3 regions of the Paracoccus sp. TRP genome follow, and region 1 is predicted to be linked to each of the others. Evidence: riboswitches for the same ligand, from Rfam matches in the RefSeq annotation. Region 1 holds a riboswitch; each other region holds the start of a gene.
The links. Region 1 has a riboswitch for thiamine pyrophosphate ahead of PARACOCCUSGL_RS0110600 (TenA family protein). Riboswitches for the same ligand answer to the same signal wherever they lie in the genome.

Region 1 (5,127 bases):
CCTTCACCCGCTCGATGACCTCTTACGAGCGTGCGCTGAAGGGCGAGAACAGCTCGCTGGTTATCAAACCCGAGGGCGAGTTCTTTGACTATCTGCGTTCGGATGGTGCAGAGAACGCCCGCCCGGTGCCGCTGCCTCCCCCGGCTGCTGCTGCCACCGAGGCGGCGGATGAGGGCGATGTTCAGGGGGCTTTGCAGCCGGGTGAAACCCCTGCGCCGGTCCAGACGAACCGCGACGGCCAGCCCCTTGGGGCCAATGCGGGGGTGACGCTGACGCCCTTGCCGGAAACGCTGGCCAGCCCGCCGCAAGAAGAACCGGTGGTCACGCCCACCGAATGATCCGGGAAGGATCTGAATAGCAAAAGGGCGGGACAAGATGTCCCGCCCTTTTCTCATGCCTGTTTTCCGTTTCACTCGATGCGGGCGGCCTGCCGCTGTTCCTCTTCGGCCAGTTCGCGCTGCCATTCCCGCCAGATTGATACCAGCAGCGCCATCAGCACCGGGCCGACAAACAAACCCACGATACCCATGGTCTTGACCCCGCCGATCAGGCCGAAAAACGTCGGCAGGAAGGGCAGCTTGACCGGTCCTCCGACCAAGACCGGGCGGATGGTCTTATCGACTACGAAAAGCTCGCAAGTGCCCCATAAAAACAGCGCCGCCCCCGCTACGGGCGAGCCGCTGGCAGCAAGATAGGCCGAGACAAGGGTAAAGCACAGCGGTGCGCCACCCGGGATCAGCGCCATAAAGCCGGTGATGACGCCAAATGTCACGGGTGAGGGGACACCAGCCAGCCAATAGGCCAGCCCCAGCACCACACCTTCGCCAATCGCAATCAGGGTCATGCCGGTCACTGTCGAGCTGATGGTTGCAGGCACAACGCGCGACAGCCGCTCCCACCGGTCGGGCAGGATGCGCCGGCCGACCTGGTCGATCTGGGCGACAATCCGATCTCCGTCGCGGTAAAGCACGAACAGCGTAATCAGCATGAAAAGCAGCGTCAGGGCCAGATGAAAGGCCAGCGTTCCGGCTGTCACCGCACCGCGATAGATAGCCCCGATATTCGAGCCGCTGACCAGCTGCACGATCTCGCTGATGCCGCCCGGGCGGCCGACATAGTTCTGCCAGTTCTCGTCCAGCCAGTCTCCGATCTGGGGCAGCTCAACCATCCATGCCGGGGTTGGTGCGCCAGAACTGTTGATCATAATCGCCCAGTTGATCCAGTCGCGCAGCTCCCGAAAGGCATAGATCAGCGCCATGGCGATGGGAATCAGCAGAAAGCAGACCAGTACCAGCACCAGAAGCGTCGCCGCTCCGGTCCGGCCGAGATTGAGCTGAAATGCCGCGCGGTCGCGCAGGGGCCAACTTGCCAGCGCGATGACCGAGGCGGCCAACACAGGCACCAGAAAGCCGTGAAAGAAATAGACCGAAGCCGCCACGATAGCGAGCAGCAGCCAACGCGCAGCCGATATATTGGTCAGCAGGGGGGGGCGGTGCAGGCGCAGCCCGACCTGTTTCTGGCCTTGCCGCAACGCGGCGGTGGGGTTCGGTGCTGTCGCGCTTGTCGGTTTCGGCATTTCGCCTGTCGTCATGGTCCCGATCCTGCCTGCGTGCGGGTAAGCCCGCCATGTCGCAACAGGATAACATCTGGCCCCGGGCTGCAAGTCGGAATGCCACCCCGCCACGCGGGCAAGTCCTTGATCCCGGCTCACGATCCTGTGTGCTGGCCTGCGCGCGGGCGATCCGGACGATGCGTGACAGCCCCTCCCGACCCGGCTAACCTGTCGCGCACCAGGGGGTGTCCCGGCAAGGGGCTGAGAGGCTGCTGGCGCATATACTGCGCGGCGCGGCGACCCTTTGAACCTGATCCGGATCATGCCGGCGAAGGGATGGGAAGGGACCAGCCCGTCATCTGCCCGCCCTTTGCCGGCCCCACTGCGAGGCCGTCCGACTATCCGGTCTTGCCCCCGCCAAAGAGGATGCGATGACCGAAACCTTTTTTGAAACCTTGCGCCAGGAAACCGTTGCCCAATGGGATGCCGCCGTGAATCACCGCTTTGTGCGCGAGCTTTGCACGGGCGAGATCAGCGATGCGGTCATGGCGCGCTATCTGGTGCAGGATCACCGCTTTCTGGATGCTTTTCTGACGCTTCTTGGGGCGGCAATCGCCTCGGCAGACCGGTTCGAATCGCGCCTGCGCTTTGGCCGCTTTGCCGGCATGGTCTCAGGGGATGAAAATGATTATTTCCTGCGCGCCTTTGATGCGCTGGGGGTCAGCGCCGAGGCTCGTGCGCAGATCCCCGACAGCGCGCCAACCACGGGTTTTCAGGCCCTGATGCGCGAGGCTGCTGCGACGCGCAGCTATCCAGCGGTGCTGGCAGTGCTGAATGTGGCCGAAGGTCTATATCTTGACTGGGCAAGCCGTGCGCCCCAACCGCTGCCCCCGAATTTTGTCCATGCCGAGTGGATTACCCTGCACGATAATCCCTTTTTCCGCGATTTTGTCGCGTTCCTGAAAAAGGAACTTAATCGCGTCGGCTCACAGGGGGCGGATCAGGCACGGGACTTTTTCCGCCGGGCCGTTCAGCTGGAGCTGGAGTTTTTCGATGATAGTTACACTGGTTAGCGATTAATTCTCGACAATTTCGAGATGCAGTGGACCATTTGGCGGACCGCATTCCCGGTAGTCGAGAATGATGCGCAGCAGCCCGGCAGGCGCTATCCTCTCGGAGGTGTGGCGCAATTCAGGCGGGCTCCACCAGCGGAACTCACGAAAGGTGGCGGCCTCGGGCGCGTTAAGTACCCGGGGCACAAATTCCGGGGTCTCGATCAGAAAGTAGTCCTCGGACTGCCGCCAGCGGTGCTGGTGCAGGGTCATCATGACCTGCCGTTTCCAGACCAAAGGGCCAAGGGCGGGCAGGGTAAAGCCCAACTCTTCGGCCAGTTCGCGGCGCAGGGTTTCTTCGGGCGTCTCACCCGGCTCAACGCCGCCGCCGGGAGTGATCCACCAATCGCCGCCGCCGTAATCGACACGCATCAGCAACACCCGGTCCCCGGGTGTCAGCAGAATGGCCCGCATGGCCTGTCGGTCGATGATCCTCATGCAGTCTGGGCCTTGGACAACAGGCAAAAGAAAAGGCCCCGATCCGGCACATGGCCGGGACCGGGGCCCCAATATGGTCAGCGACGCTTACTCGTCGTCATTGTCCGGCACATCGGCGATGTCATCCAGCGACACGTCGCCGTCGTCATCGTCATCATCCAGCAGATCGTCATCCAGATCGCCGGCATCGGCGTCATCGTCCAGATCGTCGTCAACAACCAGATCCGTTTGATCGTCATCGCGCGAGGCGGTCTTTTCCGCGATCAGCGAGCGTGTGCGGCCGTTGCTCAGGCTTTCCACCGTGAACTCGGCCCCGCAGGCGGGGCAGGTCATCGGATCGTTAGTCAGATCGTAAAAGCGCGTGGCGCAATGGGGGCAAAGGCGTTTCGTGCCCCATTCCTCTTTGGGCATGGTGTTCTCTTTCTGCCGCGTTCAGCTAAATCCGCTGTCCCCTGCCACAGCCGGAACAGGCTGTCAAAGCCTTTTCCCCCTTGCAGGGCAGAGGTGGTGCAGGGGAAACATGGGGCCAGAGGCAATGCTTGGCAAGATGCGATAAATCATGGACAGGATTCTGGTCGGAGGCGACATTCCCGTGACGTTGCGCCGTTCGGCCCGGGCGCGACGCATGACGCTGCGCGTTACACGGGCGGGGGGCGAGGTGGTCCTGACCCTGCCCAGCCGCGCCAGCCTAGCTGCAGGCCGTGCCTTTGCCGAATCGCGAGCCGAGTGGCTGCGCAATACGCGCGCAGGGATGCCGCCCCTGCAGCTGGCCGAACCCGGCGCGCTATTGCCTGTCGAGGGGCGGTTGCGGCGCATCGTCCCGGCAGCGACGCGGCGGATCGAGCTGGCCGGGGACGCAATCCTTGTCCCCGAACACCGCCCGGCCGGAGTGGTGGTTGAGGCATTTCTGAAACATCTGGCACAGGCGCGGCTGGCACCCGCCTGCGACCGTCATGCTGCGGCATTGGGACGCGGCTTTCAGGCGCTGGTCCTGCGTGACACCCGCTCGCGCTGGGGCAGCTGCACCCATGACGGCAGGCTGATGTTTTCATGGCGCCTTGCCATGGCCCCACCCGAAGTACTGGACTATGTCGCAGCGCATGAGGTCGCGCATCTGGCGCATATGGACCACTCGCCAGCCTTCTGGGCCGCGACCGCCCGCCTGCGGCCTGATTACGCCCGGCAACGCGCCTGGCTGCGCGCCCATGGCCATGAGTTGCAGGCATGGCGTTTTCGTGGCTGAAAGGGTCGCTCCTTTGCCTTGACGGCGGCCCCGTTTGTGATCACATGCGGGCATGAGTCCTTCGCGTTCCTCGGAAACCTCGGCCCATGAGCGGCTGTATCGTAACCTGCGTCAGCGCATCATGCTGGGCGAACTGCCGCCCGGTCAGGCGCTGACCCTGCGCGGCATCGCCGCCGAGCATCGCGTCTCGATGACACCCGCGCGCGAGGCGGTGCGGCGGCTGGTAGCCGAAGGGGCACTGTCGCTATCGTCATCGGGACGTATCGCCACGCCGGAACTGTCGGTCGAGCGGATCGAAGAGCTGGCGGCGCTGCGCGGCCTGATCGAGCCAGAACTGGCCTCACGCGCGCTGCCGCGCGCCCATCAGGCGCTGATCGAGCGTATGGCAGTCATCAACGCCGCTATTGGCGAGGCCGCAGAAAGCCATGACGCCATCGGCTATATCCGCACCAATCTTGAATTTCATCGCCTGCTTTACCTGCGTGCGCAGGCCCCGGCGATGCTTGCCATCGTCGAGACGGTCTGGCTGCAACTGGGACCGACGATGCGGGCGCTATATGGCCGGGTCAAACGCAATGAGCCGCCGCGCCATCACCGCATGATCCTCGCCTCACTGCGCGCGGGCGATGAACCGGGTCTGCGGCTGGCCGTGCGCGCCGATGTGACACACGGGCTACGCCATCTGGGCACGACCTGAGGCCATGCCGGACGAAGGGGGGTAAGCCCGGCGCATAGGCCGGGCCCCCTCAGACCTCTTCGATTCGCAACTCGACCGGCTCGCC
Region 2 (5,127 bases), on a different contig from region 1:
CAAGCCCTTGCGGAATCAGCATGATCGTCACGATCACCGCCGCCAGCAGGTCGGCGGTGAAAGTCGCGCCGTCATAGCGCCTGCCCCAGTCCAGAATGGGCAACCAGCCCCGCACTCGTCTCACACCCAAACTCCCTGCCCTCGTCCTTTGGACAATAGCAGATCAGCACCGGGGCGGATCAAGCGCAAGCACCTGACTTTTCCCAGCTATTTCCAGGGGGCCTGCAACAGGTCCAGCGGGATTTTCAGATAGCGCCGCCCGTTCGCCTCGGGTTCGGGCAGACGCCCGGCGTTGATGTTGATTTGCAGCGCATGCAGGATCAGCTTGGGCATTGGCAGGGTGCGGTCGCGGGCCTCGCGCACGGCCACGAATTCATCCTCGGTCGGCCGCTGCGACAGGTGGATATTCGTTGTCCGCTGCTTGGCCACGGTCGATTGCCAGCGCGCCTCGCGTCCGCCCTGACAGTAATCGTGGCCGGTGAAAATCCGCGTCTCATCCGGCAGGGACAGGATATCCTGAATCGATCGCCACAGGACATGTGCATCTCCGCCCGGGAAATCGGCACGGGCAGTGCCGCTGTCAGGCATGAACAGCGTGTCATGCACAAAGGCCGCATCCCCGACGACATAGGTGACCGAGGCCAGCGTATGGCCCGGTGAAAACATCACATGGGCGGGGATATTGCCGACCGAGAACCGCTCACCCGCAGCAAACAGCTTGTCCCATTGCGAGCCATCGGCAGGGAAATCAGGCCAGTTATAGAAATCCTTCCACAGGTTTTGCACCTCGACAATCTTTTCGCCGATGGCGGTCGGGGCGCCGGTCTTGCTACGCAGGTAATCGGCGGCCGAGAAGTGGTCGGCATGGGGATGGGTATCCAGAATCCACTGAACCTCATAGCCTTTATCAGCGATAAAGCTAAGGATGCGGTCGGCCTCGATGGTGGCGGTGGCACCGGATTTCTCGTCATAATCCAGCACCGGGTCGATGATGGCGCATTTTCCGGTCTCGGGGTCGGCTACGACATATTGCACCGAGCCGGTGCGCGCCTCGTAGAAGCCGGTCACTTCCGGGACATTCACCATGGGTCGTCTCGCTTTTGCTTCTTTAAACCGCAGCCGGCCAGGCCGGCCTATGGGATGACCTCTATTCAATCCCACGCCCCAGTGCCACCGAAACCATAGCTGGAAAAGACCCCGCCCCCGCGTCAGACGGAAGCGGCCAGTAAGGCTCTGGCCGCCTCTGGTTGCTGCGCCGAGGTCAGCCCGCCTCGGTCACGGCGACGTCTTTCGCGGGCAGATACAGCGCCCCGCCCTGTCGGAATTTTTCGGCCATTTCCTCCATGCCGGCCTGACGCTCGGCCTCGGCCCGGATGTCGTGCGAAATGCGCATCGAGCAGAACTTGGGCCCGCACATCGAGCAGAAATGCGCAAGCTTATGCGCCTCTTTCGGCATGGTCTCGTCATGCATGGCGCGTGCGGTGTCAGGGTCAAGGCCAAGGTTGAACTGATCCTCCCAGCGAAACTCGAACCGTGCCCGCGACAAGGCGTCATCGCGCAGACGCGCCCCGGGATGACCCTTGGCCAGATCGGCGGCATGAGCGGCCAGCTTGTAAGTGATCACACCGGTTTTGACGTCGTCACGGTCGGGCAGACCCAGATGTTCCTTGGGCGTGACATAGCAAAGCATCGCGGTCCCGAACCAGCCAATCATCGCCGCGCCAATGCCCGAGGTGATATGATCATAGCCCGGCGCGATATCGGTGGTCAGCGGCCCGAGCGTATAGAAGGGCGCGTCATGGCAATGGCGCTGCTGCTCATCCATATTCGCCTTGATCTTATGCATGGGCACATGGCCCGGCCCCTCGATCATCACCTGGCAATCCCTGGCCCATGCGATTTTGGTCAGCTCACCCAAGGTGCGAAGCTCTGCGAATTGCGCCTCGTCATTGGCATCAGCGATCGAACCGGGGCGCAACCCGTCGCCCAGACTGAAGCTGACATCATAGGCACGCATGATGTCGCAGATTTCCTCAAAATTCTCATAGAGAAAGCTCTCGCGGTGGTGATGCAGACACCATTTCGCCATGATCGAGCCTCCGCGACTGACGATCCCCGTCACCCTGCGCGCAGTCAGCGGGATCATATGCAGGCGCACCCCGGCATGGATGGTAAAGTAATCGACGCCCTGTTCGGCCTGCTCGATCAGCGTATCGCGGTAAATCTCCCAACTCAGATCCTCGGCGACGCCGCCGACCTTTTCCAGTGCCTGATACAGCGGAACCGTACCAATCGGGACCGGAGCGTTGCGGATGATCCAGTCGCGGATGTTGTGAATATTGCGCCCGGTCGAAAGGTCCATGACAGTATCGGCGCCCCAGCGGATCGCCCAGACCATCTTTTCAACCTCTTCCTCCATGCTGGAGGTGACGGCGGAATTGCCGATATTGGCATTCACCTTGACGCGAAAATTGCGGCCAATGATCATCGGCTCAAGCTCACGATGGTTGATATTGGCCGGGATGATCGCACGACCGGCAGCGATCTCGGCCCGCACGAACTCGGGCGTCACCAGATCGGGCAGATCCGCGCCCATTGGATCACCATCGCGAATATGGGCGGCCAACCTGCCTTCATTCTCGCGGATGGCGACAAATTCCATTTCTGGCGTGACGATGCCCGCACGAGCATAGGCAAGCTGAGTAATTGCCCGGTCCCCAACCGCGCGCAGCGGATCGCGGCGTTCAGGGAATGCAGGGGTCAGGCGCGCGCCCTCGGCAAACCCGTTGTCGGCAGCAGTCACGGGACGGCCCGGATAGGAGGCCACATCACCGCGCCGCAACTGCCAGTCGCCGCGCAGATCGGGCAGACCACGCGCGATATCGGCCCGCACCCCGGCATCCGTATAGGGGCCAGAGCTGTCATAGACGATCAGCGGTGCCTCGTTTGAAACCGCGATTTCGCGCATCGGCACACGAATATCGTGCACCTGCCCCGGAACATGGATCTTGCGCGATCCGGGCAGAGGGCCGGTGGTGATAGTGGGAAGGGTCTGGCTCATCTCGTTCTCCCTGAGCAGAGACCCAGCCGAGCCCGGAAGCAGAAAGGGGCCAACGGCCCCGCGAGATGCGAAAAGGGCCGGGTGGCCCGAAAGGACCACCCCGCGATCTGCGTATGGGGAAATGCCCTTCGGTCTTCCTACGCCAGTATCAACTGGGTCAGGTTCAAAGGGTCGCTTCACCGGAACCGCTATAAGACGGTCCCTGTCAGCCTCTCAGTCCCCTGGGCGGGACTCCCCTGACGTCCGGGCAGCATGGCCGTTTCCCTGCGGCCGGTCAATACCCTCAGCTGGCAGGCAGGCCGACACCGCCGGCCGAGGCTGCGCTGAGAGCGACAAAGTTCAGCGCCTGCTGACGCACCGCTGCCGCCAGTTCCTGACGGGCTGAAAGCAGGCTGCGCTCGGCATCCAGGACCGGGAAGAAATCAGCCTCGCCCAGTTCATACGAACTGCGGGTCAGGCTGACCGTCTCGCGGGCGTTATCGACCAGACGCGATTGCGCGGAAACTGCGCGAGCGTCGCGGTTATAGCCGGCCAGCGCGTTCTCGACCTCTTCGACCGCTTTCAGGACCGATGCCTGCCACGCCAGCCGCGCCTGTTCGGCACGCGCCTGCGCAGCCGACAGCCGGGCCTCATTCGCGCCCCCGGTAAAGAGGGGCAGCGTGATCTGGGGCCCAAAGCCCCAGGTCTTCATGCTGCCGCCACCGCGGATATTGGTCGGCGTGATCGTGCCCGACAGGGTCAGGCGCGGATAAAAGGCGGCCTGCGCCTCGCCCACATCGGCGACAGCTGCGGCAAGGTTGCGTTCGGCCATGCGCACATCGGGGCGCACCCGGATCACATCGGCAGGTACACCGACGCTGGCGCTGTAGCGCGCGCGCGGCTGGCCACCCGTCTTGCGCAACTGCGCCGCGATATCGGTGCTGCGCCCAGCGGTCAGGGTCGCAAGCCGGTTCACCGACTGGTCAAACCCGACCTCAAGCGCGGGCAAGGCCGCCTCGGCCTGGGCAACCAGCTGCTCAGCCTGCAGCACCTCAAGGCGCGAGGCGCTGCCAAAGGCATCCTGCGTCCGCGTCATCTCAAGCGTGCGCTTGCGGCTTTGAAGGCTCTGGCGGGTCAGAGCCATCGTCTCCTGATAGTAGCGCGCATCAACATAGGCCGAGGCGATTGCGCTGGCGACGGTCAGCCGCGCCACTTCTGCCGACAGATAGGCCGCATCCAGCCGGGCCGAGGCACCCTCGCGCGCGGCGCGGTTCTGCCCAAAAAGGTCAATCAGCCACGAAACGCCCAGCGTCGCAGAGGTGGTTTCGACCACGCCGGTTTCGTTGTGCGCGCGTCCGGCCGCACCTTCGGCCTGCGCCTGCGGCAGGTCGTTTGCACCGACCAGCCGGGCATTGGCCTGTGCCTCGCGGATCGTGGCAACAGCGGTCTGGACATCAAGGTTGCGCTTTAACCCCGCTGCAATCAACGCATCCAGCCGCTTGTCGCGAAACGCTGCCCACCAGGCGTTCGAGCCGGCGCGCCGGGCCGGAGAGCTGGAGGCAAAGCTTGTAGCCACATCGGCCTTGGGCGCCGTGTAGGTGACCGGGTTACAGGCGGCAAGCGCCAGGGTCGAGACGAACCCGCCCAGGATGCCGCGACGGGAAAGAGACAAGGTATGAGTCATCCGAAACTCTCTGCTTGAAACGGCCCGGAACCGGGTCGCGGAAAAGAAGGGAAAGCACGGGCGGCCCCCGGGACCGCCCGTACCCTTGCGGCGAAGCCGGAGCCTAGCCCGCCGTATCGGCTTTTGCAGGCTTCTCAGCTTTTGCGCCGGTCAGGCGGCTGACAAGCCCAAGGACGAACACGAAGAACACCGGAACAAAAAACACAGCAAGGACGGTGGCCGCGACCATCCCACCGATCACGCCGGTACCGATCGCGTTCTGGCTGGCAGCCGAGGGTCCCGTTGCGATCGCAAGCGGCACCACGCCCAGCGTAAAAGCCAGCGAGGTCATCAGGATCGGCCGGAAGCGCAGTTTGGCCGCCTGTACCGCCGCCTCGATCAGGCTTTGACCCTGTTCGCGCAG
Region 3 (5,127 bases), on a different contig from region 1:
CGGGCGGCAGAGATACGCTCTTGCCCCGCTGCGCCGACCTCGGGCAGGACCATCTGGCGGGCATAGCGGGTCATGCCGCCACCCGCTGCCATTCGCGGATGCGGCCCTCGGGGTCGGGATTCAGCGTGATGTCGGTGACAACCGAAGCAATATCCGCGCCCGCGGCAAAGGCTTCCAGCGCGCGCCCGGGTGTCATGCCGCCGATGGCGACCAACGGCGTCTCGCCCACCAGCCTGCGCCATTCGCGGACGCGGTCAAGGCCCTGCTGTTCCCATTTCATCTTTTTCAGAATGGTCGGCCATACCGGGCCCAGGGCGATGTAATCAGGCTTAAGGGCCTGCGCCCGCTCCAACTCGGCATGGTCATGGGTCGAGATGCCAAGCCGCAGCCCGGCGCGGCGGATCGCCGGCAGGTCGGCGGTGTCCAGATCCTCTTGTCCCAGATGGATGAAATCACAGCCAAGGTCGATGGCGGCCTGCCAGTGATCATTGACGACCAGCGTCGCGCCGTGATCGCGGCAAAGTTCCCGACACAATGCCAGTTCGCCCATCAGCCGGGCCGGGGGCTGGTCCTTGATGCGGACCTGAACCAGTTTCACGCCCAGAGGCAGGGCGCGGCGCAGCCAATCGGCGCTGTCAAAGATCGGGTAAAAGCGCGGCAGTTTCATCCCAGCACCGCCATTCCAAACAGAGGGGTCGAAGGCGCGGCCATGTCGCGTGCCTCGATCGGGTTTGCGCCATGGGCCAGTTTTCCGGCCTCGATCGCCGATGCCATGGCGCGGGCCATCGCGACCGGATCGCCTGCCTTGGCGACGGCGGTGTTCAGCAGCACCGCGTCATAGCCCAGCTCCATCGCCTGCGCGGCGTGACTTGGCAGGCCGATGCCTGCATCGACCACCAGCGGGATACCGGGGAAATGCGCCCGAAGGCTGCGCAGCCCATAGGGATTGTTCAGCCCCCGGCCCGAGCCGATGGGCGCGCCCCAGGGCATCAGCACCTCGCAGCCCGCATCAAGCAGCCGTCCGCAGACCGACAGATCCTCGGTGCAATAGGGGAATACCTGAAAGCCGTCCCCGGACAGCGCCCGTGCCGCCTCGACCAGCGCGATCACATCGGGGCAAAGTGTGTCGTCGTCGCGGATGACCTCAAGCTTGATCCAGGGCGTCTCGAACAGCTCGCGTGCCATCTGGGCGGTGGTCACGGCCTCGCGTACCGAATGGCAGCCGGCGGTATTGGGCAGGACGGGGATGCCCAGATCGCGGATCAGGCGATAGAAGTCCTGCCCGCCGCCGCCTTCGCGGCGCAGGCTGACGGTGGCGATGCCAGCGCCCGAGGCACGGAATGCCTCGGCCATGATCGCGGGCGAGGGGTATTGCGCGGTGCCCAGCATCAGCGGGCTTGCGACCTCGGTTCCGTAAAAGACCGGCATCTCAGCCTCCTTGCATGGGGGCCACGACTTCCAGCGCGTCGCCGTCGCTGAGCGTCGTTTCCGGGCGGGCCGCGGCGGGCAGGAAGGCACCGTTCAGTGCCGTTGCCACCTTGGCCGTACCAAGTCCGATTTCGGTCAGCACGTCCTGTACGGTCGGGCCGGTCAGGTCGCGCGGCGCTCCGTTAAGGGTGATCTTCATCCATGAACTCCGGTTTCCGGCCCTCAAGCAGATAATCGGCGGCCATACGTGCCACGGCAGGGGCCAGAAGGTAGCCGTGGCGGTAAAGGCCGTTGGCGAAAAGCGTGCCACCGCGCCGGCGCAGGCGGGGCAGATTGTCGGGAAAGGCGGGGCGCGCGTCCGAGCCAAGCTCAAGGATCTCGGCCTCGGCAAAGCCCGGATGCAGGGCATAGGCAGCCGACAGCATCTCGACCGCCGAACGGGCGGTGACGCGATACTTGCCGCCGGTTTCCAGCATGGTCGCGCCGATCATATAGACCCCGTCGCCACGCGGCACGACGTAAAGCGGGATGCGCGGATGCAAAAGCCGCACGGTGCGGGTCAGCGTGACCTCGGGACAGCGCAGCACCAGCATTTCGCCGCGCACGCCGCGCAGATCGGGCAGCTCGTCCCTGGCAGCAAGGCCGCGCGCATCGACGATCATGCCGGTCGGTGCGCCCTCGGTCTCGATACGGATGCCGCGCTGTTCCAGCCGGTCGCGCAGAGCCAGCAGGGCGGCGCGGGGGTTCAGATGCGCCTCGGTGCCGAAATGCAGCCCGCGCGAAAAGCGGCCGGCCAGTTCGGGTTCCAGCGTCGCGATATCGTCACCGGTCACCGGCTGATGAGCCTTGGTCAGCCGGGCAAAGCGGTCAAGTTCGGTCCGGTCGCGTGAGGGGGCAAGCACAAGCGTGCCTCGCCGGGTGACCTCGGCGCCATTTGCTTCCCACCAATCGGCGGCGTCGAGGCCAAGGCGCAGCACCACCGGCTCGGCGCTTTCGGCCTCGCAATAGGGGGCAAGCATGCCGCCCGCGCGCCAGCTGCAGGCATGTGAGCCGGGCTTGCCGGCAGGGTCGATGATACGCGGCTGTTTCCCACGCGCGGCCAGTTCGGTCGCAATCGAGAGACCCATCACCCCCGCGCCCAGGATGGTAATCGCGGTCATGCCTGCCTCCATAGCGCGTGGAAATGATGCACGGGCCCATGGCCCAGCCCCACCGCCAGCTCATCTGCGGCCGCAATTGCACCCTGCAACCAGCCATGCGCGCGGTCTGCCGCATCCGGCACCGTCATCCCCTGCGCAAGCCCTGCCGCGATGGCCGAGGACAGTGAGCATCCGGTGCCATGGGTGTTCGCTGTGTGCTGGCGCGGTGCGGTCAGGGTCAGCGGTTCGGCTCCGATCAGCAGGTCGGTGCAGGTCTCTCCGCTGGCATGGCCACCCTTCATCAGCACATGTGTGGCGCCAAGGGCGCAAAGTGCCTTGCCCTGCGCCCGCATCTCATCCGGGGTTTGCGCGGGGGCGCGATCCAGAAGCCGCGCGGCCTCGGGCAGGTTCGGCGTCAGAACGGTCGCAAGCGGGATAAGCCGTTCACGCAGGGCCGAGACTGCCTCGTCCGGCAAAAGCGGGTCGCCCGACTTTGCCACCATCACCGGGTCAAGCACCACCGGGATCGGATTGGCTGCCAGAAGCGCGGTCAGACGGTCGGCCACCACCGTGATCACATCCGGGCCGCCCAGCATGCCGATCTTGACCGCGCGCACATCAAGATCACCAAAGACCGTATCGATCTGGGCGGCGATCATCGCCGGGCTGACGGGTTCGACCGCCGCAACGGTGCGGGTGTTCTGGGCGGTGATGGCTGTGATCACAGAAGCGCCAAAGACGCCGAGTGCTGAAAAACTTTTCAGATCGGCCTGAATCCCGGCGCCGCCGCCGCTATCCGATCCGGCAATCGTCAGCGCGATAGGTGGGGAAGGAAATCCCGGCATGGCCCGCCTTTCAGTTCAGCCGGGCATGCAGATGGGGTCGGGACAGTTTTGCGGATGGTCTTGCCGCTTCACTCTACCCTTCCCTACGCCGGCATGACCCGGATCAGGTTCGATGGGTCGGTGCCTTGCACCTCTCAGCCCCGTTGCGGGGCCCCCCAAGTGTATGAGTCGTTTGCATGACACTAGGGCCCCGCGCCCCGGGTTGCAAGGGCTGCGGGGTCCGGGTGTCAGGGAAGCTGGGGGCAGGGCCCTGCCTGCGTTCAGTTCACGCCAAAGAGGTCGCGGGTATAGACCTTGTCTGCCACATCGGCCAATTCGGGGCCAAGGCGGTTCGCGATGATCAGATCGGCCTCGGCCTTGAAGGCGTCGAGGTCACGGATGACCGGACTGTGAAAGAAGTGATCCTCGGTCAGCACCGGCTCATAGACGATGCAGGGAATGCCCTTGGCCTTGATCCGCTTCATGATGCCCTGAATCGAGCTGTCGCGGTAATTGTCCGAGCCGGCCTTCATCACCAGCCGATAGACGCCGACAACCTTGGGTTCGCGTGCGATGATCTGGTCGGCGATGAAGTCCTTGCGGGTGCGGTTGCTTTCCACCACCGCCGCAATCAGGTTCTGCGGGACCTGATCATAGTTGGCCAGAAGCTGCTTGCTGTCCTTGGGCAGGCAGTAGCCGCCATAGCCGAAGCTTGGGTTGTTGTACTGATCGCCGATCCGCGGATCGAGGCCGACGCCCTCGATGATTTCGCGCGGGTTCAGGCCGCGGGCCAGAGCATAGCTGTCCAACTCGTTGAAATAGGCCACGCGCATCGCAAGGTAGGTGTTGGCGAACAGCTTGATCGCCTCGGCCTCGGCGGGGCCGGTGAAAAGCACCGGCATATCCTTGCGGATCGCGCCCTGTGCCAGCAGATCGGCCAGCTTATGCGCAGCGGGGCCATGATCCCCGACGACGATGCGCGACGGGTAAAGGTTATCGTAAAGCGCGCGGCCTTCACGCAGAAACTCGGGTGAGAACATGATGTTCTCATTGCCTGTTTCTTGCCGCATCCGTGCCACGAATCCGACGGGCACCGTGGATTTGATCACGATCGTTGCCTGCGGGGCGTGGTCGCGGGCCTGGGCGATCACAGCCTCGACGCTTTGGGTGTCAAAGCGGTTCGTGCGCGGGTCGTAATTCGTCGGCGTGGCGATGATGACGAAATCCGCCCCCGCCATAGCCTCGGCCTGGTCGGTCGTGGCCTGCAGGGACAGCTGCTTTCCAGCCAGCCATTCCTCGAGATCGGGGTCCTGAATGGGTGAGCGGCGGGCATTTACCAATGCCACGCGCTCTGCGTTCAGATCGAATGCCATGACTTCGTTGTGCTGCGCCAGCAGCACCGCGATCGACATTCCTACATAGCCTAGCCCGGCGACAGAAATACGCATGTGCGGGGTCCTATCCACTCTGAAGAAAACAGTCCAGTTCAGATTGGATCTGTCAGAGCTGTCGCGCAGATTTTTGCCGCGTGGGGTAAGATCGGGCCGCATCGGGGGAATCGGCGGCTCGGGGCTTTACTTGGCGGGGCATTCCGGACGATCTGGGCGCAACCGAAGCGGAAGGATGCCATGAAAAGCGTGATTTTCGACCTTGGCGGGGTGCTGATCGACTGGGACCCTGCGCTGGCCTTTGCGGATATCTTTACCAGCCGGGCCGAGGCCGAGGCCTGGATGCAG

Region 2: linked by a shared signal. The riboswitch ahead of thiC (phosphomethylpyrimidine synthase ThiC) and the one ahead of PARACOCCUSGL_RS0110600 (TenA family protein) in region 1 are both predicted to bind thiamine pyrophosphate.
Region 3: linked by a shared signal. The riboswitch ahead of thiD (bifunctional hydroxymethylpyrimidine kinase/phosphomethylpyrimidine kinase) and the one ahead of PARACOCCUSGL_RS0110600 (TenA family protein) in region 1 are both predicted to bind thiamine pyrophosphate.

The regions. Positions count from the first base shown of each region.
Region 1 covers NZ_AEPN01000015.1:25,946-31,072, reverse strand. The annotation lists gene hflC (protease modulator HflC) at 1-338, shown strand, start outside; gene PARACOCCUSGL_RS0110605 (AI-2E family transporter) at 410-1,591, opposite strand; TPP riboswitch at 1,784-1,906, shown strand; gene PARACOCCUSGL_RS0110600 (TenA family protein) at 1,984-2,625, shown strand; gene PARACOCCUSGL_RS0110595 (NUDIX hydrolase) at 2,629-3,102, opposite strand; gene PARACOCCUSGL_RS0110590 (FYDLN acid domain-containing protein) at 3,190-3,513, opposite strand; gene PARACOCCUSGL_RS0110585 (M48 family metallopeptidase) at 3,662-4,345, shown strand; gene PARACOCCUSGL_RS0110580 (GntR family transcriptional regulator) at 4,398-5,042, shown strand; gene PARACOCCUSGL_RS0110575 (homoserine dehydrogenase) at 5,092-5,127, opposite strand, start outside.
Region 2 covers NZ_AEPN01000018.1:68,561-73,687, forward strand. The annotation lists gene PARACOCCUSGL_RS0111270 (SulP family inorganic anion transporter) at 1-124, opposite strand, end outside; gene PARACOCCUSGL_RS0111275 (MBL fold metallo-hydrolase) at 208-1,086, opposite strand; gene thiC (phosphomethylpyrimidine synthase ThiC) at 1,262-3,061, opposite strand; TPP riboswitch at 3,179-3,309, opposite strand; gene PARACOCCUSGL_RS0111285 (efflux transporter outer membrane subunit) at 3,345-4,724, opposite strand; gene PARACOCCUSGL_RS0111290 (efflux RND transporter permease subunit) at 4,828-5,127, opposite strand, start outside.
Region 3 covers NZ_AEPN01000001.1:222,766-227,892, forward strand. The annotation lists gene PARACOCCUSGL_RS0101085 (HesA/MoeB/ThiF family protein) at 1-74, opposite strand, end outside; gene PARACOCCUSGL_RS0101090 (thiamine phosphate synthase) at 71-667, opposite strand; gene PARACOCCUSGL_RS0101095 (thiazole synthase) at 664-1,428, opposite strand; gene thiS (sulfur carrier protein ThiS) at 1,430-1,627, opposite strand; gene PARACOCCUSGL_RS0101105 (FAD-dependent oxidoreductase) at 1,611-2,588, opposite strand; gene thiD (bifunctional hydroxymethylpyrimidine kinase/phosphomethylpyrimidine kinase) at 2,585-3,412, opposite strand; TPP riboswitch at 3,476-3,580, opposite strand; gene PARACOCCUSGL_RS0101115 (nucleotide sugar dehydrogenase) at 3,673-4,839, opposite strand; gene PARACOCCUSGL_RS0101120 (HAD family phosphatase) at 5,020-5,127, shown strand, end outside.